DNA from 3 places in the Vallitalea okinawensis genome. Region 3 is predicted to be linked to each of the others. Evidence: riboswitches for the same ligand, from Rfam matches in the RefSeq annotation. Region 3 holds a riboswitch; each other region holds the start of a gene.

Region 1 (6,495 bases), on a different contig from region 3:
GAAGATAAGGAGGAGGATATTATGATTAATGTTACGATCAATGGAAACCAGTATGAAGTTCCAGAAGGTATTAATATATTAGAAGCTGCCAAGCTGAATGGCATTCTCATCCCTAATTTCTGTTATTTAGAAGGCGTTCATGAATGTGGTTCCTGTAGAATATGTGTTGTTGAAGTAGAAGGAGCAAGAACTTTACAAGCTTCTTGTATTACGAAAGTGACAGAGGGAATGGTCATTAAGACCAATACAGAGAAAGTAAGAAAAGCTAGAAAACTACTCTACGAGTTGATGTTATCTGATCATAATAAAGAATGTTTAAGTTGTAGAAGAAATGGTAGTTGTGAGCTTCAAGACCTAGGTGAACTATTGCAAGTGGATGAAGTTCGCTTCGAAGGAGAGCAATCAAAAGCTAATGTAGAATTCTCTAACCCCTCTATCTATAGAGATATGTCTAAATGTATCTTATGTAGACGCTGTGAAACTGTCTGTAATGAGATTCAAGGAGTTGGAGCCATTAGCAGCCAAAATCGCGGGTTCCAAACGACTATAAGTCCAAGTGGCAATTTTGAATTGGCTAGTGTTAACTGTGCTTATTGTGGTCAATGTACTTTAGTTTGTCCTGTAGGTGCTTTAATGGAGGTAGATTCCACAAAGGCAGTATGGGATGCACTAAGTGATGACAGTAAACGAGTTATCGTTCAAACAGCACCAGCCATTAGGGCTGCTCTTGGAGAAGAATTTGACTATGAACCAGGCACTCTTGTAACAGGGCAAATGGCTGCTGCATTAAGAAGAATGGGCTTCGATGATATTTTTGATACCAACTTTGCAGCAGACTTAACCATCCTTGAAGAAGGTACTGAGTTCCTAACAAGAATGGGCAATCTATTAGCAGGTGAGGATATCAAAATTCCTATGATTACAAGTTGCTCACCAGGATGGATCAAATATATTGAGAATCACTTCCCCGATTTACTGGGTCATTTATCAACGTGTAAATCACCTCATATGATGTTGGGGGCAGTAGCTAAATCCTATTATGCAGAGAAGTTAGAAAAGGACCCTAAAGATATCTTTGTTGTATCTGTTATGCCTTGTACAGCGAAGAAATTTGAGATAACAAGGGAAGAAATGATCAATGATGTAGATGCTGTTCTTACGACAAGAGAATTAGCTAAGATGATTAAAGAAGCAGGTATTGACTTTAAGAATCTTCCTGAAGAAAAATTCGATATTCCTTTTGGAATCTCTTCTGGTGCTGCAGATATATTTGGTACAACAGGTGGTGTTATGGAGGCGGCTCTTCGTACAGTTTATGAAATCATAACTGGTGAAGAATTACCATTCAAGAACCTTCATGTAGAGCCTATAATGGGTCTAGAGTCTATTAAGGAAGGTGCCATTACTTTTGAGAACACCGCCGATGATTGGAAAGCTTTAGAAGGAAAAACAGTTCGAGTAGCTGTAGCCAGCGGGTTGGATAATGCTAGGGTACTGCTCGAGCAAATTAGAGAAGGTACATCACCTTATCAATTTATTGAGATCATGTGTTGTCCAGGTGGTTGTATAAGTGGTGGAGGTCAACCACGACCAACCAATGCTGAAATCAGACAAAAGCGTCTTGAAGCGATTTATCGTGAGGATGAGAATAAAGATCTACGTAAATCACATGATAATCCACTTCTTATGAAATTGTACGAAGATTATTTAGAAAAGCCAAACAGTCATGTGGCACATAATATTCTTCATACACACTATGTGGATCGTGGTCGATATAATGAAAAAGTGAATACAGATGAGTAATAAGAAAGAGCGGTCGAGGGACCGCTCTTTTCTTCACTACATTAAGTGACTGAATATTATCCATCCTGACTCAATAAAAGCCAATCTGGCTTCTTTTTTACATTTTTTATCCAAGCGTAATCTCCTCATCTATTGCGTACTTAAGCACTTTGATAATCTAATAAACTAGTATATAATATGGGAAAGGATTGAACGTGATTCTATTATGACGGAGGTTTCATGATGATAGAAAAGGATAGGGGTTCTACTCACTCCAATAGAGTTTATGAATTTAGTAAAAGATTTTCTGAAGTATATACGATTCCTAAGTTTGTAGCAGTGGGAATTAATAAGGCAGAGGAGAAATGGAGTTTTTGGGAGCATCTGCATCACTCCAATGAATATGTTTATATAAGAAAAGGGGCAGTGAAATATTGGTGTGATGACCAAGAACATATTGCACATGCAGGAGACTTTTATATCATCCATCCTGGTCAAAAACATAGGGAAGTAAGTTATATAGAACCCTTAGAATTTATCTATTTGAAATTTAGATATAAGCAAATGGATCAATTAAGTCATCCTCAAGAGCAAATCATCAGAAATGCTGATAAAGATATTGTAACCTTAATGGAACAGATCATTATTGAACTAGAAGAGCAAGAACTCGGTACGAAACAAATAGTAGAAGCTATTATTTTACAATTAATTTGGCGTGTCAAAAGAAGATTAAACCTAAACAATGATTGTGATCAGGTAAAAATTGATAGCAAAAATATTATCGTTCAGGAAGCTATTGAATATATTAAAAGTCATCAACATGAGAAGATTACAGTCAAGCAGATTGCAGAAAACTGTAATGTATCTACAGATTATTTGGCCCATATTTTTAAAGAAATCACAGAGTTTTCACTTCTGCAATATGTGGATCATATTAAAATGGATGAAGCAAGTATAATGCTATTGAATACGGATATGAACATCAGACAAATTGCGTATGAATTAGGTTATAATGATGCTTTATATTTCTCAAAGAAATTCAAGAAATTCTTTAAGCTTTCTCCAACTGACTATCGAAAACAGAATATGCCATAAGGTCAACAGAATAAGCCATTTTCTTTCCTAAAGGTAGATGTATAATTATTTTAATGATTGTTCACCTACTTTTGGGTTTATTAACAAAAATCATTTTTAAACCCTAGATGTAGAAAAAAATATTAAACACTAAAGGATATAAAGTGTATTGAACGGGGGATATAAATGATTAATAATTTCTCTTGCTCCTCTTCATGGAATGTGCATAAAGCTGAGATGAAAGATTTCTCAGGATATGATATGTTAAAAGAAATTAAAGAGTTAGGCTTCAATCAAGTGGAGTTAAACTATAATGTAACTGAACAAATGATAAGAGAGATGTATCCACTTATCGAATCAGGACAAATGACGGTTTCAAGCTTACATAATGTATGTCCAAAAGCATCACCAGAATTTGGACCATCTTCAGTATTTTTAGGGTTTGAGGATAATGACAAAAGGAGACAAGCCATTGAATATACCATTAGAACTGTTGAATACGCAAACAGGTTGGATGCAGAAGCCATTGTCATTCATTCAAGTAAAGTTATTGTATGTCCAGAAGATGATGGGTATTATAATGATAAGCTTCGTCGGGTATATCTTAATGATGGAGTAGAGTCTCAAGCATACAGTCAATTATTTGAAGAAGCTATTTCACTTAGGCAGAGATTTAATTTAGTACATACAGAATTAATAATCAATAGTTTAGAAGAGATATGCAACTATATGGCTAAGAAGAACATACATGTGAAATTAGGGTTGGAGAATAGAGCCAATTACCATGAAATACCTAACTCCGATGAATATGAAATGATTTTCACAGGTTTACAAGGAGCACCTGTTTATATGTGGTATGATATTGGACATGGAGAAATGTTAGACAGGTTAAAGACTTTTGATGGGCACAAAGTACTGGAAAAATATAAGGATAAATTGTTAGGGGTTCATATTCATGATCTTAATGAGAACTTTGAGGATCATTTTGCTCCTTATACGAAAAGCAACGTATTGGATAATTATCTTGAATACATTCATACTGCTCAGATTAAAGTTCTAGAGCTCTGTCAATACAATACACCTGAGATGATAAAAAGTGGAGTAAGTGAACTTATACGAAGGCTCAATTAAAAGAGAGTATGGAAGTGTACATCACCTTATCAATTTATTGAAATCATGTGTTGCCCAGGTGGCTGTTTAAGCGGTGGAGGGCAGATTTCTTAGAAAAACCAAATAGCCATGTGGCACATGAAATTCTTCATACACACTATGTGGATCGTGGTCGATATAATGAAAAGGAGAATGATTAAAAATACCAGATTTAAATTTTGGGAGAAAGGCTTGATACATGATTAAAAAAGAGGTATAATGAACTATAATTTTATATATAAGGGGAGCTTGTGTAATCAGGCTGAGAGTACATCTAATACGATGTAGACCCTCTAACTTGTATGGGTAATGCCAGCGTAAGGAAAATATTATGACCGTGTTTTTAAAACGTGTTGCCTTTGGTAGCGCGTTTTTTCTTTTGTCTTGGATTTCCCTGACTTATTTAGTGGTATTCCTTTTATATAAAATTTTAATATGAGATATAGAGAGGGAGATCATTTTTGAATAGTGCAGTTATTATTGCAATTCTACTGACAAGTGCAGTCTTTTTCGTTAGCATACGTCAGCTCATTGGCATTCAATTTAATGCTAGATTACTGACACGTGTAGGACTTGTTTCCGCATTGACCATGGTGTTATACACCATTAAACTCGTACCCTTTCCACAGGGCGGAGGATGTAGTTTACTTTCAATTTTACCTATTATGCTTTTAGCCGTATTATTCGGCACAGAGGAGGCTTTATTATCAGCCATTGTCGTTGCATTCTTAAAAATTATTGTGCAGCCACCCTATTTTATCATGCAACTGCCTCTTGATTATTTTGGGGCTATGATGGCAGTAGCGTTTGTGCCGATGTTTGGAACGAAGAGTAAAGTGAAACTAGGGTTAGGTGCAGGACTTGCAGTGACATTATCAACATGTTTTAGTATTCTTTCAGGGATTATCTTTTTTGGAGAATTTGCTCCTGAAGGAATGAATACTTGGTTGTATTCAATAGTTTATAATGTAACAGGTTATGGTGTTGAAGCTGCCTTAAGTGTTTTAGTGTTATTATTGCTATCAGCTAATAATTTTGCTAAGTTAAGCGTTTTAAGAAAGAAGGTGATTTAATGACCTTTTCATGGCGTTTAGTAAATGATCAACGTGTTCAGGCTTATTATGAAAAATATTTAGATCATCCATTTGTAAAAGGGCTGGGAGAAGGTACATTGTCACGTGATAGATTTAAACAGTACCTTATTCAAGACTCGCTGTACTTAAAGGACTATGGTAAAGTCTATGCTGGTGCATTTCTGTTGGTGGACCGGATTGAAGATTTACAGTTCTTGCACAGTTGCATCGGTGTGGTGGTTTCTGATGAAACCAATATGCATACCCAGTATTTGATGGATTATGGTCTAGATGTTTATAAAGTGGATAAGGACCCGGTTTTGCCAGAGAATAGAGCTTATCTAGATTACATGCTGAGTTTCTTACCAACAGGGAATGTGAAAGAAATATTTATGTCAGCATTGCCATGTACCCTTACCTATGAACATATCGGGAAAGCGCTTAAAGAAGGTTATAAAGATAACTTGGAAAGTAACTATTACAAGGCGTGGATAGAAGCTTATGCAGGAAAAGAATTTGAAGAGTTTAGTTTGGAATCTTGTCGATTATTGGATCGGATTTGTGAAGGTATTTCTAAAGAGGAAGAAGAACATCTTATTCAGATCTTTTTGACATCCTGTGAATATGAAATGGCTTTTTGGGATATGAGCTATAAAATGAATGAAGGAGAATACTCATGTTAAAAAAAATGATGACAAATCTTAGAGAAAAAACGCCTCTAGTTCATAATATCACCAACTATGTAACAGTAAATGATTGCGCTAATATGGTTTTAGCAACAGGAGGCGCACCTTTGATGGCAGATGATGCGAAAGAAGTTGAGGAGATTGTAGCCATTAGTAGTGCTCTTTATTTAAACATTGGTACACTTAATACAAGAACAGTAGAGTCCATGCTGTTAGCAGGTAAAAAAGCAAATGCCCTAGGAAAACCTATCGTTTTAGATCCTGTTGGAGTGGGTGCTTCTACACTGCGTAATGAAACAGCAGGTCGCTTATTAGAGCATTTTAAAATTGCTGTTATTAAAGGAAATAGTTCAGAAATTCGTGCCCTTTATAACAATGCAAAAACAACCAGTGGTGTGGATGTTCAAGAGGAAGATATGATAACCGATGATACATTGAACTCATCTATTACCTTTGCAAAAAAAGCTGCTTTAAAGTTTGGTAGTATTGTTGTGATCACCGGTTCATTGGATATTATCACTGACGGTAAAAAAGTGGCATTGTGCCGAAATGGACATACATTAATGGCACGAATAACAGGAACAGGCTGTATGCTTGGTAGTATGATTGCTACATATTGTGGTGGACAACCTGATGAAGTTTTTGAAAGTACAGTACATGCCATTGTTCATATGAGCTTTGCTGGCGAAAAAGCTGCCGCAAAAGTATTGGAACGTGAAGAGGGAACCGGT
Region 2 (6,495 bases), on a different contig from region 3:
TAACGTCCTCAATAATCCCTTGAATATGAAGAGTATTGTCACCATCTCTTCCAGGACCAATATATTGAATAGAGTCTCCTTTTTTAAATGTTGAATGGACTTCAGCTCCATAAAAAATTTTTGAACTTCCTTCTGGAGTTGTAAGAATTGACCATATGTTTTCTAAGCTTGAAGCAATATAAAAATGATAGACTAATTTCATAGAAATAACCTCCTTCAATCTTGATAATACTATTATAATGTTCTAAAATATAAATGTATTGTAGAAATGCGACATAAAAAAGGAGGTTATTAATATGAAACCAGACTATTTAAATGCTATTGTGCATATGAATGAACTTGAGAATCAAACAAGTTTCAATATAATCCCTCCAAGTAATGATTTAAAGCATATAGTTGAATTATTTTGGTCCATTAAGTGGAATCTTCCTGATGGGAAAGTATTTAATCAACAAATTATTCCCAATCCTCATATCAATATTGTTCATTATGGTGATTCTACTTTTGTAGAAGGAGTCGTTAAAAAATTGTTTGAATATCATCTGCAGAGTTCTGGTGAGATCTTAGGAATCAAATTCAAAATAGGTGCTTTTAACAACTTGACAAAGGTAAAAATGAGTACATTTACAAATCAAAAAATCCAAATTGGTGAAATACTTGAACCTACTCAATGGGAAAATCTGAAGGATTTGAATAGCACTGAAGAAAAGGTTGTATATATGGAAAATCTCTTACTTAACTACGCACATCCAGTAGATAATAAAGGTTTATTTGTAGAAAAAGTTATCAACTATATACGAGAAAATAAGTCCATAACTTCTGTTGATATGGTTGCTAAAAACTTCAATAAGAATATTAGAAGTATACAAAGAGATTTTGATACCTATGTAGGCGTAAATCCTAAGTGGATCATACGCATGTTCAGGTTGCAGGAACTAAATAAGGAATTAGAAATGGATTCTACTCCTCATTGGGCTGATCTTGCAGCAAAGCTAGGGTATGCAGATCAACCCCATATGATCAATGATTTTAAATCAATTTTAGGCATTACACCAAGAGAATATAAAGAATAGACATAGAAAGAGGGTGGCGTCAGAGCCACCCTCTATTTATTCCGATAATAGTGCATTTATTTTATCAATAAGCATAGATAAAGCAACTTTATTATAGCCACCCTCTGGGATAATAATATCAGCATACTTTTTACTTGGTTCAACAAACTCTTCATGCATGATTTTAACTGTTGTTAGATATTGATCGATAACAGCATCTAAACATCTACCGCGTTCTTTAACGTCTCTTAATAAACGGCGGATAATACGTACATCTGAATCTGTATCAACAAAGACTTTAATATCGAAAGCATCTCGAAGTTCTTTGTTTTCAAAAATTAAAATACCTTCAACGATAATAACACGGGAAGGTTGCACATTGACTGTTTCTTCCATGCGATTATGACTTACAAAAGAATATACTGGTCGTTCAATACATTCATCTTTTTTTAATAGATTGAGATGCTGAATTAACATATCTGTATCAAATGCATTAGGATGATCATAATTCAGTCTTGCTCTCTCTTCCAGTGATAATTCATCATGTGCTCTATAATAGTAATCATGACATAATGTCACAACTTTCTCTCCAAATTGTTCAGTTAGCTTTTTTACTAAAGTTGTCTTACCAGAGCCGGTCCCCCCAGCTATGCCTATGATAATCGTATCTTTCAAATTTCACCACTCCATTAGGTATTTGTTAATATCTATTTAAACATCTCTATAATTTTATCAGTCAAGTTGCACTTTGTCAAAAGAATAATATTTCTAAATATATTATTAACTTATGCAGTGAATTTACACTCAATATAAGCAAACAACCAAAATTCATTCGGATTTTTGCATGAATTATCTAGTAAATACATCCAATATATCTTGCTTAAATAATCAATCTATGTTATGATGCAATTGAAAACTTAATAAGAATCGCTAGGGGGGCTGGTAATGCCAGCTGAGATAAAGAACTTAATTCTTTGACCCTTGACCTGATCTGGTTAATACCAGCGTAGGGAAGCATATAATAATTATTTCTGACTTATAAGCACAACTCTACAGTTGTGCTTTTTATATTTGTCTTTTTATATTTATTTGTATGAAACCATGCTTTCTTACCCACTCAACTAATAGATAACCATTCAGTGTCATCATGTGATTAAGTATTGACAAAGGAGGGTTTTCAATGCAGGTAAATACACGTAAAATTACCATTTCAGCTTTATTTATTGCTATTGGTGTAGCACTTAGCCAACTGTACATACCAATAGGTGTCTCAAAATGTTTTCCTATCCAACATTTTATTAACGTCATATCAGCTATATTTCTTGGACCATTTTATGCGGTTTTAAATGCTTTTCTCATTTCTTTAATTCGTAACCTGTTAGGAATGGGATCCCTATTAGCTTTCCCTGGTAGTATGGTTGGAGCGTTATTGGCTGGTATCTTTCATCACTACTTCAAAAACATGTACATAACAGCCATAGGAGAAATCATTGGAACTGGATTATTGGGTGCATTAATAGCTATTCCAATCGCTAATATCTTTATGGGAAGTAGTTATGGTGCTTTCTTCTTCATTCCACCTTTTATCATCAGCACAGTAGCTGGATCACTCATAGCGATTATTGTTATGAAGTGTATACCAGTAAAGAAAATAAATGAGTTGAAACGCTATGAACTCAAATAAACAATTATATCTCGTAACAGATCATCGAATACCATTTGATCTGTTGGAGAAAAAAGTGAAACTCTGTCTTGAAGCAGGTATTGATGTTCTTCAATACAGAAATAAGTATGCTGATACTCGAGTCCAATATGAAGAATCAAGCAGACTAAAAAAATTATGCCATGAATTTGGAGTTCCATTCATTATTAATGATCGAATTGATGTCGCACTAAGCATTGATGCTGATGGCATTCATCTGGGTCAGAGTGATATGCCTTTAGATATCGCTCGACAACTTCTTGGACCTGATAAGCTTTTAGGAGCATCTGTTCATAACAGCCAAGAAGCTTATGATGCCATAAAGGCTGGTGCAGACCATGTAGGTGTAGGTGCACTTTTCCACACATCCACTAAAGTCAATACTAAGTTAATCTCTTTAATCGTATTAGAAGAGATTAGAGCTACCATTAAAGATATACCTATCTATGGAATTGGTGGTATCACACCCAATAACTTAACTTCTGAGTATTTAAAGATTTTAGACGGTGCTGCTATTATTTCTGCCATATTAAATTGTAGTAATCCTACAACAGAAGTTAAGAAATTTAATGCTTTATTAAAGAAACAAAACTAAATCTTTATTATGATATAAAAGGAGATAATACCATGACATATTCAACTCAAATGGATGCTGCTAAAAAAGGCATCGTAACTGAAGCAATGAAAATTGTTGCTAACAAAGAAAATATGGACATTAATACACTTAGAGAAAAGATAGCAAAGGGAACTATCGTCATACCAGCTAATAAGAACCATACAAGTATTAGTGCTGAAGGTATTGGAGAAGGCTGTAAAACGAAAATTAACGTCAACCTTGGAATTTCAAAAGATTGCTATAACATCGAAAAAGAACTTGAGAAAGTACAAACGGCTATTGACATGCATGTAGAATCCATTATGGATCTAAGTAATTACGGAAAAACCGAGGAGTTCAGAAAGCGTGTCGTTGATATGTCTCCAGCCATGATTGGTACTGTACCTGTATATGATGCATTTGGTTTTTATGAAAAAGAATTGAAAGACATAACAGCTAAAGAGTTTCTTGATGTCGTTGATAAACATGGTCAAGATGGTGTAGACTTCGTTACCATTCATGCAGGTATGAATCGAGAAAGTGCTGAAACTTTTAAGAGAAACCCACGACTAACCAATATTGTATCGCGTGGTGGTTCACTGATGTTTGCATGGATGGAATTAACAGGTAATGAAAATCCGTTTTATGAATATTATGATGAGCTATTAGACATTTGTGCTAAATATGATATTACCATCAGCCTTGGTGATGCTTGTCGTCCTGGTTCTATTGCAGATTCCACTGATGCTTCCCAGATTAAAGAGCTGATTACTTTAGGTGAATTAACAAAAAGAGCTTGGGCTAAGAATGTTCAGGTTATGATAGAGGGTCCTGGCCACATGGCATTAGATGAAATTAAGGCTAATATGCTATTAGAGAAAAAGCTATGCCATAATGCACCTTTCTATGTATTAGGCCCTTTAGTAACAGATGTAGCCCCAGGCTATGACCACATTACTGGTGCAATTGGTGGAGCTATTGCAGCTTCTTCAGGTGCCGATTTCTTATGTTATGTAACGCCTGCCGAACATTTAAGGTTACCTACTCTAGATGATATGAAAGAAGGTATTATCGCATCAAAGATAGCCGCTCATGCTGGTGATATTGCAAAGAAAATTCCAGGTGCTAGAGCTTGGGATAATGCTATGAGCCATGCAAGACAACAACTGGATTGGGACAAGATGTTTGACTTAGCTATTGACTCCGAAAAAGCTCGTCGCTATCGTAAGGACGCTAAACTTGAAGATGAAAAAACCTGTTCCATGTGCGGTAAAATGTGTGCCATTCGTAATGTCAATAAAGTATTGGATGGAGAAGATATTAATATACTAAGAAATGATGCCTAAATGAGATAATATTCATATAACCCTACCTAAAAAATCACTTAGGTAGGGTTAATCTTTTGGAGTTATCCATTAGCTATACCAACTTAATAAATCCGTACTCTTAAGTACTGCTAATGCAGCTCCATGTTTATCATCGTATTCACCATGTATAAACATTAACAAGGATCCTGAATTATTACGATCATCGATAACCATACCTGCAGATGGTCCATTAGGTGCCCAATCGTAGAAGCTTTCTTCAATAGATAATGTTTGAATATTTGACCAGTGAAATAAATCTTCAGACTTGGCCATACACATACCCCGCCCTGGTCTACATGGAGTAAAAAACATCATATACGACCCATCTTGATGGATAATACAAGGATTCTCGATCGTAGAGCTATCAGGCATTTGCTCACTTGTCAACACTGGTTCATCATGGTCTACCCAACTCTCTAGGTCTTTAGATATCATAACACCAATCTTGCCCTCTGTCTTATAAAAACAGAAAAAGGAATCGTTACGTTTTTCAATATAAGGATCAATTTGACGATGAGATTTTGACCATTTTGCTGTACACCCTTCTTGCTTTAAGCATTTAGGTTCAGACCAATTTCTTAAATCTTCACTCTCCATAAGCCATAACCGACTGTCTTTACTTCCCCAAAGTTCACCTTCATTGATAGGATAGGATTGTACACAAAGGTACCATTTCTCCTTATGTCTGAATACGTTACCTGGACTTGAGAAATTTAATTCTGAATCCTGCAATATAATAGGCTGACTCCAGTTATCTAGGTCAGTACTTTCTGTTAAGCCCAATTTTAATCTCCTTTTACCTTCTTTCTCTTCCACTAAAGTATGATAGCAAAAATAGGTTCCCTCATGATAAATGACAGCTGGGTCTCGTATAAAGTAGTCAGGTCTTAAATCTAAAACAGGGTTATTAATTGTATGCTTGATACTCACTAATCTCAACATCCTCTCTACACATATGTTGATTAATAAACTTTTATATCAACTTCATAATAATAAAAAAAGTAAATTTAATCTTTGCATTTGTTGCTTTAATCTTATTGTAATCGCGCATATTATGCTATTCAATATCTAATGGATCAAAAAAAGCCTGACCTAGTTTCCTATACTTTGGTCAGTCTTTTTATCGTTAATCTTCAAATAGTGCAAAGATCTCTTCCTTATTCATTTTACTGATGAGTGAATCTCCTGGTGAAATGACACTCTCTACTAAATGTTTCTTTTTATCTTTTAATTTAAATATCTTTTCTTCAATGGTACCTCGTGTTAATAGACGTATTACCTGCACTTTATTTTCTTGACCTATTCTATATGCTCTATCAGTTGCTTGTTCTTCAACTGCTGGATTCCACCATGGATCATAATGTATGACCATATCAGCACTAGTTAAGTTTAGACCAGTTCCACCTGCTTTTAGTGAGATTAAAAAGATTTCCCTTTCCCCATTATTAAAAGCCTTTACACGCTCTATGCGTTCATTACTTTTAACAGAACCGTCTAAATAGAAATATTCTATTCCCATCTTTGTCAACATTTTTTCTATAATCTTCAGCATGGAAGTAAATTGTGAAAAAATAAGTATCCGATGCTTTCCTGCTATAGCTTCTTCCACTAATTCTTGCAACAATTCTAATTTACCACTGTCCCCTTCATAGTCTTCCATAAATAGTTCTGGATGACAACAAATCTGGCGCAATCTTGTTAAAAGTGCTAAAATCTTAATTTTACTTCTCTCATAACCACGTTCACTGATTTCACCGTATATTTCTTCTTTTACCTTTT
Region 3 (6,495 bases):
CTATGCTTATATTCCTTGCGGGATTAAAACAAATTCCTAAAACACTTTATGAAGCAGCAGCTATTGATGGTGCAAATTCTTTTAGAAGGTTTTTTCATATTTCCATTCCTGCCTTAACACCCGTTATCTTTTTTAATTTTATTATGCAGACCATTAATGGATTTATGACCTTCACTCAAAGTTATATTATTACTGATGGTGGTCCATTTGATAGTACACTACTGTATGCTCTTTATCTATTTCAGCAAGCCTTTTCCTATTTCTCCATGGGATATGGATCTGCTTTAGCATGGATTTTATTGATCATTATAGCTATTTTAACATCTCTTGTGTTTAAATCATCATCCTATTGGGTGTTCTATGAGTCAAAGGAGGATTAAAGTGAAAGGAAAGAGTTCAAGAAATATAAATTCACTGATGTTTCATCTGTTGTTAGGAGCATTGGCATTTACTATGCTCTACCCGATTCTCTGGTTATTAGCAAGTTCTTTCAAGAATAATGCTGAGATATTTGGAAATGCAAGTTCTTTAATTCCTGATCAATGGGAGTTCACAAATTATATAGAGGGATGGAAAGGATTTGGTGGTATATCCTTTGGGCGCTTTTTTGCCAATACATTCTTTATAGTCATTACATCGACAATTGCGCAAGTATTATCTTCTTCAGTGGTGGCTTTTGGCTTTTCAAGAATTAAGTTTGTAGGAAGAAAGATTTTCTTTGCATGCATGATTTTGACTCTAATGCTTCCTAACCAAGTTTTGATTATACCTCAATATATCTTATTTTCAAAATTGGGATGGTTAAATACTTATGCACCCCTTATATTACCCTCATTTTTTGGTGTACCATTCTTTATCTTTATGATTATTCAATTCATCTATGGAATACCAAAGTCTTTAGATGAATCAGCCAAAATAGATGGATGTGGAAAGATTCAAATTTTCGGTAGGATTATATTTCCACTATTAAAACCAGCATTAATAACATCAGCAATTTTTTCATTTTATTGGAAATGGCAAGAGTTTTTAGCTCCATTACTTTATTTACAAAATGCGAAGAAGTATCCTGTATCCTTGGCACTTAAAATGTTCGCTGACCCAAATTCAGTTTCTAATTGGGGAGCCATGTTCGCAATGTCTGTATTATCCTTAGTACCTCCATTTGCTTTATTTATCATCTTCCAGAGGTATTTGGTAGATGGAATCAGTACAACAGGAATTAAATAAGCGTGATAAACCTAAAATACTCTACTTTTTGTTGATATACTTTATCCTGTATACTTTCTTCCATGGCTAAGTTATAATAACAGATAAGGCAACATGTATACAGGATAAGGGGGAAACAAAATGGATATTTCATGGGTACAATTAGGCATTATTTGCCTCTTAGTCTTTTTCGCAGGACTAGTGGATTCCATAGCTGGTGGTGGTGGGTTAATTTCCGTACCAGCCTACTTTTTTGCAGGTATACCAGCACATTTTGCTTTAGGTACGAATAAATTCTCTGCAGCTGTAGGTACATTTCTATCTACTTTGCGCTTTATAAAAAATAAAAGATATCACTTGCAGGCGGCATTGGTATCCATAGTCAGTGCATTCATTGGATCAGCTTTAGGAGCACGACTTGTATTAGAGATGGACGAAAGAGTTATACAAATCGTTTTAGTTATTACATTGCCTGTTATAGGAATATATCTGATGACTAAAAGAGGTTTTGGTAAGGAGGAGAAGAAGAACTTGCCCATGGCAAAAGTTATCCTTCTATCCATATTGTCGGCGTTCTTAATAGGTGCTTATGATGGATTCTATGGTCCAGGAACAGGGACGTTGTTGATCCTATTCTATACAGGGTTCATAGGATTTGACTTGACTACAGCATCTGGTAATGCAAAGATCGTCAATCTAACCTCTAATATAGCTGCGTTAATTACCTTTATCATCCATGGTAAGGTACTTTTCTTTATCGGCATACCAGCAGCCATCTGCAGCATGGCAGGACACTGGATCGGTTCAGGGTTAGCTATAAAGAACGGTGCAAAAGTCATCAGACCCGTCTTCATAGCAGTATTCGTTGGTTTAATGCTGAAAATTGTTTACGATATTTTTATGTAACTGCGTATTTGTTATACAATAAGAGTAGTTAAGATGTTTATGGAGTAGTGAATTGCAGATCGTTCGGATTAATGGCTTAATGAAGATTTTTTAATACACAACAAAGAATAATTTGATATCGAAAAGAATGCAAGGTGTTCTATGGAGCCGCGAACCATGGACGGTGAGCCCAGCTGTCAAAGACATGGACGTCTTCCCAGCTGGCGTAATAGAATTCCTTGCATTCTTGACCCTATTAGTAATATGCAAATAGAGTTGTTTTACAAAGTCTATTGACTAAAAAAAGTGAATACACTATAATGAAAGCAAAGAACATGAATAATGGAGCTAGGGGAGTCTTCGGACTGAGAAGTATATTACTGACCCTTATTACCTGATCCAGGTTATACTGGCGTAGGGAAGCGGATATTTTATAAATTAGATATTTCAAGCCTTCCTTAACAGGAAGGCTTTTTCGTTGCTCTTTTGTCTCAGTTCTTTATAATGAATTTTTGAGGAGGGCATGTTACATGCAAGCATTTTTTGATTCTATTATGGGTAAATCCGTAATGGGTATATTAGCAGTCATTATCTTATTTCTTGCCGTAGGTATCGGCAACAGTAGAAAAAGGTTTAATACTAAGGTATTAGTTTATTCAGCTGTAGCACTTGCACTTGGTACGGCATTATCCTTTGTGAAGATTCCAATTCCAACATTATTCCCATTGGTGAACGGTGGTTCAGCTACTTTATTAAGTATGTTGATGGTTGTATTAATCGGTTATTGGTTTGGTCCTGTTCAAGGCCTATTATCAGCAATGACATACGGCTTACTACAATTGATTCTTGGACCCTATGTTATCCACCCTGTTCAGTTAATTTTTGATTACATCTTAGCATTTGGTATGCTCGGATTATCTGGGTTCTTTAGAAAAGGTAAATATAGTTTAACAATAGGTTATTTAGTTGCTGTAAGTGGACGTTTCGTTTTCGCTTTCTTATCAGGCTATATCTTTTTCGGTGAATATGCGCCAGAAGGCATTGGACCAATATTCTATTCAGCTTACTACAACTTAAGTTATTTAGTACCTGAAGCAGTTATTACAATAGCTTTATTAATGCTTCCACCAGTAAGAAGTGCTATTAAGCAGGTGGGTAAAGCTGCAATGAATTAGAGAACGGAGATCTTAAATAGAAAGTCTGAGAGTATTAGCTCTTAGGCTTTCCTTGTAAACTGCTACTTCTTTTGATGATTGGAAAATATTTTTTTATTGAAGTGCTTGACAACTATAATAGGCTATGATAAGATAAATATCGTCTTCAAAATAAATATGCGGATGTGGCGGAACTGGCAGACGCACTAGACTTAGGATCTAGCGCCCTTGGCGTGGGGGTTCGACTCCCTTCATCCGCACCAATCAAAAAGAGCGATTAATATCGCTCTTTTTACCTATGTAAAAAAATGAAAAGTGACTATAAAATAAGCCTTGTAAGATCATCTTACAAGGCTGTTATTTTGGAATAGGAAAGTTCGTGTTTTGCTCTTAGTGATTTACTCTACAGTTACTTCAACATGGTCAAAGTAATTCAATATAGTATCTACTACTCGTGTTTCATCTGAAGCAAAGATAAGATAGCTGATATCAACTTCAGAAGTGGTGATTAACTTAATCTCAATTTCTTCCTCAGACAATAAGTCTAATGTTTTTGCAAAGACACCAGGTGTATGCTTCATGGCATCACCGTATAAAGAAATCTTACTATTAGTTGAATTAACATCCAAACGAAGATTCTCAATATATTTTTGTTTTAATTCATTAATGATCTTAATGGCTTCGTTTAGATCTTCATCATGTATGGTAAAAGAAATACTTATACTCTCCTTGTATGGTGGAGTCATGCTAATCATATCTATGTTTAACTTTTCTCCTAGTGCATTAAAGATTTTTGAAATAATTATAGCATCGGAAGGTGCATTGGCTAAAGTAATTAATGTCACATCCGGTGTGATGGTAAGATTAGTAATAACATCTTTCATTTTGACACCCCTCTTATTATTATGTATCTATTTTTGTCTTATGTGAAAGTTCTCTGAATTGAGTGGATGAAATTGAAGCGTTTTCATTCACACCAAGGAGACTTTCCTAATCTACAAACTTCCTATGGAAGATGTAGCGCAGCTACTTATAATTATATGTCTTATCTGACTTGTTCTCAGTACTGTGCAAAGGTTATGACATATGGAATATGAAGTCAATTTTTATGCATCTAATTTAATATTCAGACAAGTTTGGTAATTGTTATTCCTATTATACATGAATAAGGCGGGCTTTACAACAACATTAAGTATTTTACTATAATTTACACTCTACCTATGGTTATTTTGTTAACAAAGCGAAAAACTCCTCTCTGCTAAGCTGCAGAGAGGAGTTTTTCCATTTGATCTACGATACCATCGATATCATCCATAATCTCTTGTAAGTTTTTAGACTTAATGGGTTTAATGCTCTGAATGAAAGAATCAATCTTCAGAGTTAACGATGGTTCATTATAATACGAAGTCAATAAACAAACCAGAGCGGTATAAAATCCGCCGGTTTTATAGAGCTCTCTAACAGAAAAAATATTTCCGTAAGTTAGATAGATATGCTCCGATAGATGATTTTCTTTTAAAGGTTTAAAATACAATCTCAATACTTGTTCAAGATCATCAGCTTTTTGTGTGGTGAGGCTTATATCGATTATATCTCTGTCTTTTTTCATCTAAGCACCTTCCTGTACGCTTATTTTAACCTTCATGTTTCCACTTATCCTATTAGTAAAATAAAACCTATACACCTGATTATTCAAGTTATGTTCCAGAGTGCATGTCATCCCCCATCAGGGTATAAGCCCTATCTCTATTTTATCCTATAATATACAAATGTGCAAAGGGTAAATTGTCGAATAATATCTAATTTTAACATAATAATAAAGATGATTTCAGAATAACTTAATAATTTGTTATATAATAGTAATAATTGTAACAAATTAAATTTGTTAAATACTTATCAAAAACAGCGGATTAACTCTTTTTGAAACGTAAAAGCACGATAACTATCTTTTTGTCATGATACATCATAATGATGAAAAAAATGTTAATAATAGATATTGAACTAAATATTGCAAAGGTCTTTTCTTTAGTTCAATATTATTATTTAAGTTATAAGTTGAATAGTTCTAAATAATTACTAGATTTATAGTAATTGTTTAATTGTACTTATATAGATGGATGTTAGATTGAATTTATAATCAAATAATGATGAACATTGAATTATAGCCGATTAAGAAAGAAAATATAATGTTGTGTTTTAAAGTTAAAAATGATAAGATTTTATATGGAAGTTTTTAGATTAAGGAGGAGAATGAAAAAATGGGAAAACTCAAAGTAATGAGTATTTTTGGTACACGTCCAGAGGCAACAAAGATGGCTCCAGTTGTAAAAGCTTTAGAAGCATGTGATGACATACATAGCGTGGTCTGTGTTACTGCACAACATCGTGAAATGCTCGATCAAGTCCTAGAGATTTTTGATATAAAACCAGATTATGATTTGAATATAATGAAAGATAGACAGACGCTTACAGGTGTTGCTGTTAGAGCTTTAGAAGGTTTAGAGAAGGTCATGCAAAAGGAAAATCCTAATTTGGTACTGGTTCACGGCGATACATCAACAACTTTCATTGGAAGTTTAGTCGCTTATTACAATCGCATTAAGGTTGGGCATGTGGAAGCTGGTTTAAGAACTTATAATAAACTTGAACCTTTCCCTGAAGAAATGAATAGACAATTAACAGGTCGCATTGCAGATCTTCATTTTTCACCGACTACACTAGCAAAAGATAATCTCTTGAAAGAAAATATTGATGAAAATCTGATTTATATAACAGGCAATACAGCTATTGACGCTATTAAGACAACAGTGAAACAAGACTATGAATTTACTGTTGATGCACTGAATAAGATTGATTATGAAGGTAAAAGGGTTATCGCCATGACTGCCCATCGACGAGAAAATCTTGGAGAGCCTTTAGAAAACATCTGTAAGGCAGTGAAGAGAATTGCTGACGAATACGGTGATGTAGAAATTGTTTATGCAGTTCATCTCAACCCAGCTGTAAGAGAAGTAGCATGGAAATACTTAGATGGACATGAGCGCATTCACTTATTAGATCCATTAGATATCAATGATATGCACAACCTATTGCGTAGAAGTTACTTAGTATTAACGGATTCTGGTGGATTACAAGAAGAAGTACCTTCCTTCAATAAACCAGTTCTTGTTTTACGTAATGTAACAGAACGCCCTGAAGGTGTTGATGCTGGAACATTGAAACTAGCAGGTGTTAATGAAGAAAACATCTA

The links. A riboswitch is a leader RNA that binds a small molecule or an ion and turns the genes downstream of it on or off. The one in region 3 is predicted to bind thiamine pyrophosphate.
Region 1: it holds a riboswitch for thiamine pyrophosphate, as region 3 does, so the genes downstream of both, C1Y58_RS03660 (energy-coupled thiamine transporter ThiT) here and thiT (energy-coupled thiamine transporter ThiT) in region 3, are expected to answer to the same signal.
Region 2: it holds a riboswitch for thiamine pyrophosphate, as region 3 does, so the genes downstream of both, thiW (energy coupling factor transporter S component ThiW) here and thiT (energy-coupled thiamine transporter ThiT) in region 3, are expected to answer to the same signal.

The regions. Positions count from the first base shown of each region.
Region 1 covers NZ_PQDH01000001.1:788,585-795,079, reverse strand. Annotated here, with positions in the region: gene nuoF (NADH-quinone oxidoreductase subunit NuoF) at 1-8, shown strand, start outside; gene C1Y58_RS03680 (NADH-dependent [FeFe] hydrogenase, group A6) at 22-1,803, shown strand; gene C1Y58_RS03675 (helix-turn-helix domain-containing protein) at 2,026-2,877, shown strand; gene C1Y58_RS03670 (sugar phosphate isomerase/epimerase family protein) at 3,043-3,987, shown strand; gene C1Y58_RS27225 (hypothetical protein) at 4,024-4,080, shown strand; gene C1Y58_RS27220 (hypothetical protein) at 4,098-4,166, shown strand; TPP riboswitch at 4,237-4,347, shown strand; gene C1Y58_RS03660 (energy-coupled thiamine transporter ThiT) at 4,467-5,078, shown strand; gene tenA (thiaminase II) at 5,078-5,761, shown strand; gene thiM (hydroxyethylthiazole kinase) at 5,755-6,495, shown strand, end outside.
Region 2 covers NZ_PQDH01000002.1:832,888-839,382, forward strand. Annotated here, with positions in the region: gene C1Y58_RS08740 (SRPBCC domain-containing protein) at 1-202, opposite strand, end outside; gene C1Y58_RS08745 (DUF6597 domain-containing transcriptional factor) at 297-1,073, shown strand; gene udk (uridine kinase) at 1,110-1,727, opposite strand; TPP riboswitch at 1,975-2,082, shown strand; gene thiW (energy coupling factor transporter S component ThiW) at 2,233-2,736, shown strand; gene thiE (thiamine phosphate synthase) at 2,723-3,349, shown strand; gene thiC (phosphomethylpyrimidine synthase ThiC) at 3,382-4,695, shown strand; gene C1Y58_RS08770 (glycoside hydrolase family protein) at 4,765-5,646, opposite strand; gene C1Y58_RS08775 (SNF2 helicase associated domain-containing protein) at 5,843-6,495, opposite strand, start outside.
Region 3 covers NZ_PQDH01000009.1:125,030-131,524, reverse strand. Annotated here, with positions in the region: gene C1Y58_RS20740 (carbohydrate ABC transporter permease) at 1-380, shown strand, start outside; gene C1Y58_RS20735 (carbohydrate ABC transporter permease) at 418-1,227, shown strand; gene C1Y58_RS20730 (TSUP family transporter) at 1,348-2,112, shown strand; TPP riboswitch at 2,432-2,529, shown strand; gene thiT (energy-coupled thiamine transporter ThiT) at 2,622-3,266, shown strand; tRNA gene C1Y58_RS20720 (tRNA-Leu) at 3,425-3,508, shown strand; gene C1Y58_RS20715 (ACT domain-containing protein) at 3,644-4,129, opposite strand; gene C1Y58_RS20710 (hypothetical protein) at 4,504-4,854, opposite strand; gene wecB (non-hydrolyzing UDP-N-acetylglucosamine 2-epimerase) at 5,504-6,495, shown strand, end outside.